DNA from 2 places in the Lactobacillus sp. PV012 genome. Region 1 is predicted to be linked to the other one. Evidence: riboswitches for the same ligand, from Rfam matches in the RefSeq annotation. Region 1 holds a riboswitch; the other holds the start of a gene.
What was found. Region 1 has a riboswitch for lysine ahead of lysA (diaminopimelate decarboxylase). Riboswitches for the same ligand answer to the same signal wherever they lie in the genome.
Positions count from the first base shown of each region.

Region 2: it holds a riboswitch for lysine, as region 1 does, so the genes downstream of both, FP433_RS00855 (ABC transporter permease subunit) here and lysA (diaminopimelate decarboxylase) in region 1, are expected to answer to the same signal.

Region 1 covers NZ_CP041983.1:591,675-594,955, reverse strand. The annotation lists gene dapD (2,3,4,5-tetrahydropyridine-2,6-dicarboxylate N-acetyltransferase) at 1-537, opposite strand, end outside; gene lysA (diaminopimelate decarboxylase) at 553-1,863, opposite strand; lysine riboswitch at 1,967-2,136, opposite strand; gene FP433_RS02990 (aspartate kinase) at 2,296-3,281, shown strand, end outside.
Region 2 covers NZ_CP041983.1:183,631-186,911, reverse strand. The annotation lists gene FP433_RS00870 (TerC family protein) at 1-237, shown strand, start outside; gene FP433_RS00865 (DUF488 domain-containing protein) at 221-595, opposite strand; gene FP433_RS00860 (DNA-3-methyladenine glycosylase) at 649-1,281, shown strand; lysine riboswitch at 1,318-1,494, shown strand; gene FP433_RS00855 (ABC transporter permease subunit) at 1,592-3,196, shown strand; gene FP433_RS00850 (amino acid ABC transporter ATP-binding protein) at 3,186-3,281, shown strand, end outside.

The DNA of each region.
Region 1 (3,281 bases):
TACCGCATTTGCTCCAATTAAAACATCATCTTCCACTACAACTGGTTTGGCACTAGCTGGTTCAATTACTCCTGCCAAAACTGCTCCAGCCCCAATATGAGAATTTTTACCGACAATTGCTCGTCCTCCAAGGACTGCTCCCATATCAATCATACTGCCTTCACCAATTTCTGCACCTATATTAATAATGGCTCCCATCATAATAACTGCATTTTTGCCAATTACTACTTGATCACGAATTAAAGCACCTGGTTCAATTCGAGCATCAATTTCTTTTAAATTAAGTAAAGGAACAGCGGAATTACGAGCAACATTTTCTATATGATAATCAGTAATTAAATCTTGGTTATCTTTTAAAAATTTTTTTACTACTTCCCATTCTCCAAAAATTGTTCCGCTATGACTTTCAGTGAAATTTTGAATATCCTTTGGAAATTCTACTTTATCTAAATTTCCTTTTAAATAAACTTTAATAGGTGTCTTCTTTGGTGCGTTACCAATAAAATTAATGATTTCTTCTGCATTTAGTTCTGCCATAAGTCAATTCCTCCACTAATTTATATATGATTCATCTAAGTGAACTAAGTCGGCTAAGCTTTCTCTTTTTACTACTAATTTATCCTGACCATTTTCTACAAAGACTACTGCTGGTCGAGGATTACGATTATAATTTGAAGCCATCGAGTATCCATAAGCTCCTGTATTTAACATAGCTAAGATATCCCCTGCTTTTACATCCGGTAATGGTTGGTTACTTGCTAAAAGATCACCTGATTCACAATATTTACCCGCAATTCTAACTTCTTGGGTAACTTCTTTAAAAGGATTATTTGCTAATACTGTATCATAATCTGCTTGATATAAAGCTGGACGAATATTATCTCCCATCCCTCCATCAACAGTAATATAAGGTTGATAACCAGAAACTTTTTTACTGCTACCAACTGTATAAAGATTGATTGCAGCTGGTCCAACAATTGAACGACCAGGTTCAATATTAATTTCTGGCATCTTCAAATCAGCCTTTTCAGTTTCTTGTTTAATAGTTTGAACAATTACTTTTACAAATTCTTCTGGTGCCAAGGGATGATCATTTTCTACATATCTAATTCCAAATCCCCCACCTACATTCAAAATCTGCGTTTCATAATGGTATTTTTCGTACCATTGCTTTGCGACCTCTACTAACTTACGGGCAGCCATTTTAAATCCTTCTACTTCAAAGATTTGGGAACCAATATGAGCATGAATGCCTAGCATATTCATTCGAGGATTATTTAATACTTTTACTAGAGCTTCTTCGGCTTGGCCTGATTTTAAATCAAAACCAAATTTACTGTCTTCTTGACCTGTTTGGTCATATTCATGAGTATGAGCAGAAATTCCTGGCGTGATTCTTAACATTACATCTATTTTGCTATTCTTTTCTGCCAAAATATCACTTAAAAGTTCAATTTCATGAAAATTATCAATTATGATTTTCCCAACGCCATGCTCTACTGCCATCTCAAGTTCAAAACGGGATTTATTGTTCCCATGAAAACTAAGTTTCTCCATTGGAAATCCTGCTTGGTAGGCTGTATAAAGTTCTCCAGCTGAAACTACATCCGCATAAGCGCCTTCTTGATCAACCACTTCATAAATTGCTTTTGCCGCAAAGGCTTTACTAGCATAGCTAACTGCATAGTTTACTTTTTCTTGATCAAATACTTTCTTAAAAGCACGGATTTGGTTACGAATCTTACTTACATCATAAACAACCAATGGTGTGCCATACTTGTGTGCTAAGGCGAGTGTGTCTACACCACCAATCATTAAATGATTTTCTGCATTGACATCATTTTTGTTAACTTGTAAATTCATTTTAATTCTCCTATCATCTTTGCGGTAGAAGCGCTTGGAAAAACAAAAATCCTTTGCTTGCAGAGGGTGCAAACAAAGGATTAACTAAAAATCATTAATCAAATTGATCGACAGCGCTCCGCGAATCTTTCGCGACAGTTCGCAGCTTCTTCAACTACGACCCAGCAGATAAGTTGGCTTTTATCTGCTTCGGCAACTTCCCCTTTCCTAGTTAGTCAAAACTTCTGCCCAGCTCATAACTAGTACTCTTGTCAGTTGCACCTCTTCGATTTACTTAGATTCTATACTTTTATTAATTAACAATCAAGTAGTTTACCACTTTTTTTAATTATTCTTGCAGATATATTAATCTATGTTAAAATTCAGTTAATTTAAAAGTTTAATTTTAACATAATTAATTCATCTATCCATTTATGAAAGAAGGAAATGCAAATGAAAGTAATTAAGTTTGGAGGAAGCTCTTTAGCAAGTGGCTCTAAGATTGATCAAGCTTTAAATATTATTAAAAGTGATCCTCAAAGACAAGTAATCGTTGTCTCAGCTCCTGGCAAAAGATCAAGTGATGATATCAAAGTAACTGATTTATTAATTAAATATGCTAATTTAACTTTAAGAAAAGATGATCTAACTGAAATTCAAAGAAAGATATTTTCCCGTTATCAGGAAATAGCTCACTACTTTAATTTAGCTGATGCAGACCTAACAGAAATCAAGCAATATTTACTTTCACTACCAACCAAAGTCTACCCAAATGAAGAATATTTAATGGCAAACTTTAAAGCGCACGGTGAAAGATTAAATGCGATGCTAATTGCCAAAATATTACAAAAAAATGGTCTTAAAGCACGCTTCCTTGATCCAAAAGAAGCTGGTTTAATTGTAACTGGCGAACCCAATGATGCTTTAGTTAGCCCGGAAACTTATACTAATTTAGAAAAAATTCATTTAACTCCTAATGAATATATTGTTTTTCCCGGATTTTTTGGAATTACCCCCTCTGGAAATATTGCTACTTTTTCTCGTGGCGGTTCAGATATTACTGGGGCTATTTTAGCTAGAGGCTTTAATGCAGATCTTTATGAAAACTTTACTGATGTTAACGGAATTTTCTCTGCTAATCCTAATCTAATTCCTCACCCACAATCTATTAAAAAAATGACTTATCGTGAATTACGAGAACTTTCTTATGCTGGCTTCTCCGTATTTCATGATGAAGCTTTAATTCCAGCAATTGAGGGCGGAATTAAAATCAATGTTAAAAATACTAATGAGCCTGATAATCCAGGAACCATGATCGTACCTGAAAAAGATTTTAAGCCAGAGCAAACAATTACTGGTGTTGTGAGTCAAAAACATTTCTCTGCTCTTTATTTACATAAGTATTTACTTAATAAAGAAGCTGGTTTTACCTTACGGAT
Region 2 (3,281 bases), 410 kb from region 1:
ATTGGAATCTTATGCATGCGTGGTGTCGCAGAAATCATTATTAAATTAATGAAAATTATTCCTGAACTCCAAACCATGGCCTATCTTTTAATTACAATTATTGCCCTTAAGCTTTTGGTTTCCCTTCCCCCACTTAATTTTAAAGTCCCAGATAGCATCTTTGCGCTAATCGTTTTTTCAACAGTGGGTGGAACAATTATTTTTCACTACTTGCGTCCAGCTAATCGTCATCATTAACCTTATTTTCTAGTATTATTTTTTTCAAAGCAATTGCTTGATTATGCTTAAGATTTTTTGCACCATATAAGAAAAGAACATCCCCAGCTGCTAATTTTTCAGTTACAAGTTCAGTAAATTCCTGAAAGTGGGGATTTTTCTTTAACTCTAATTTATACTTTTTATAAAACTCTTCCCAACGTTCATCTTGATGATTGAACCACTTACGCAATTCACTGCTAGGGGCAATTTCCTTATCCCATAAATCTAATTTTGCCCGCACTTTGCTCATTCCTCGAGGCCAAAGTCGATCTACCAAAATTCGATAACCGCTTGGCTGATTTTTATCATAAATTCTAACTACTTTAATTTCACTCATTTTTCTTTCCATTAATTAATCTAATCATCTCAGTATTGAAAGGACTGTTTACTTTGAATTATAGTGAGTTTTTTACCAATCGTCCAACCGAAGAAATTGCTCAAGACCTACTAGGTCGTACTCTTTCTTTTGATAATGGCCAAGAAACTTTAGCTGGCACAATAGTTGAAACTGAAGCCTACCTAGGGCCCAAAGATCGCGCTGCCCATTCATATAATGGCAGACGCAGTCAAGCAAATGAAGGCTTATATTGTCCAGGAGGACATCTATATATTTATTCCCAACGCCAATATTTTTTCTTTGATGTAGCTACCCAAGAAAAGGATAATCCCCAAGGAGTTTTAGTACGAGCAATTGAACCAACTGCTGGACTTACAACAATGATTAAAAATCGTAATGGCAAAAATGGTGCCTTAGTCACTAATGGCCCAGGAAAATTAATGCAGGCTTTTGGCATCCATAGCCGTAAGTGGGATCTTGCTTCCTTAGAAGAATCTCCTTTTACTATTGATCTAACCTCTAAGCGTCCCATTGAAAAAATCCTCGCTTTACCCCGAGTTGGTATTAATCAATCTGATCCTGAATGGGCTAATAAAAAGTTACGTTATATCGTTGCAGGTAATCCTTTTATCTCAGATATTAAGAAAAAAGAAATCAAAACTTCCCATGGATTTGACAAAAGTTAAAAAATCCGTTATTATTTGGCACAGTTAAATAATCTCCAATACAATAGAGGTTGCAAATATCACGAAAGATTTAAGAGCTCACGACTAGCAAAGAAGATTTCTTTTAGGATATTTGCCGAAATTAGTTATTGAGTCGTGTTAATAATTAGTTGGGCTACAAGAGAATATCTTGTAGACTGTCCTGGCTTAGCTTCAGGGAGCGCTATCTGATTTGGTTTAAATACTGATGATTTTTCACCTCGTTGTTTTGTAACAGCGAGGTTTTATTATGCTTTTATTGTGTTGGCTTAATTTTTGGAGGATTTTCAAAGTGAAGTCAAAATTAAAATGGCTATCAGCCTTTCTAGCTTTAGTTTTAACTTTGGTGATTGGTTTAAATACTAGTCATCAAAAAGTACAAGCTGCTAATCCGGTTCTAAAAATCGGAATGGAAGCAAATTACCCACCATACAACTGGACACAAACTACCGATGAAAATGGAGCTGTTCCAATTGACGGCTCTAAGCAATACGCTAATGGTTACGATGTTCAAATTGCTAAAATTATTGGTAAAAAACTCCATCGTAAAGTAGTTGTTGAAAAAACTGAATGGGATGGATTGTTACCTGCTTTAACATCTGGCAAGATTGACTTAATTATTGCTGGAATGACCCCTACAGCTGCTAGAAGAAAAGCGATTAACTTCTCTGAGCCTTACCGTAAAAGTACTTTTGTGGTTATTACTAACAAAGACAGTAAATATGCCAAAGCCACTAGTTTAAAAGATTTTAAAAATGCAAAGATTACTGCCCAACAGGGTACCTTGCACTATGACTTAATTAAGCAATTAAAAGGTGCAAAACGTGAACCTGCTATGCGTAGTTTCTCTGCTATGCGTCAAAGTCTCCAATCTGGTACTATTGATGGATATGTAGCTGAAGATATTGAATATCAATCTTACAAAACAGTTAATCCAAATATTGTTGCGGTTAATTTAAATAAAATGTCTGGCTTTAACATTGATAAGAATGACTCAATTACAAGTATTGGTGTTAAAAAAGGTAACACCAAGCTTTTAAATGAAGTAAATCAAGTATTAGCAGGCATTTCTCAAAAAAAGCGTGACCAATTAATGGCTACTGCTGTCAAAGAACAACCTCAAGCAAACTCCAAGAAGGAAAACTGGTTTGTTTCAATTATGCGTCGCTACGGCTCCATGATTTTGAGTGGGGTTGGTATGACCTTACTTTTAGCCTTAGTTGGTACCATTGTCGGTTTCTTCATTGGTTTATTAGTTGGTGTTGTTCGTACTATTCCTACTCCTCGTTCAAAAGGCAAGAAGTTTGGTTTACAGATTATCGATTGGATTTTAGCTGCTTATATTGAAATCTTCAGAGGAACTCCAATGATGGTTCAAGCAGCTGTAATTTACTATGGAATTGCCCAACTCTGGCATTTAAATATTAACCGTACCTTAGCTGCCTTAATTATTGTTTCTATTAATACCGGAGCTTACTTAGCTGAAGTTATCCGTGGTGGGATTAATGCTACTCCTAAAGGTCAATTTGAAGCAGCTAGTGCTTTGGGAATGAGCCATAATCAACAAATGTGGCATATTATTTTACCTCAAGCTATTAAAAATTGTTTACCATCAATTACTAACGAATTTATTGTAAATATTAAAGATACTTCTGTTTTAAGTATTATTTCTGTTTCTGAATTATTCTTTGTCGGAACTACAGTCGCAAGTCAAACCTTCGAGTTCTTCCAAACTTACTTCATTATTTCAGTAATTTACTTAATCTTAACTTTCTCAATTACTCGTATCTTTAACTTTATTGAAAGAAAATTAGAAGGTCCAAAGAATTACAATTTGATGGCTAACCAATTACAACTTAAAGATCCAAAGGAGGCTGGTTTAGAACATGAGCAATAAAGAAGAACATATTTTACGTGTAAAAAATTTACAAAAAAGCTACGGTGATCACACAGTTTTACGTGATATTTCTTTTGATATCAAT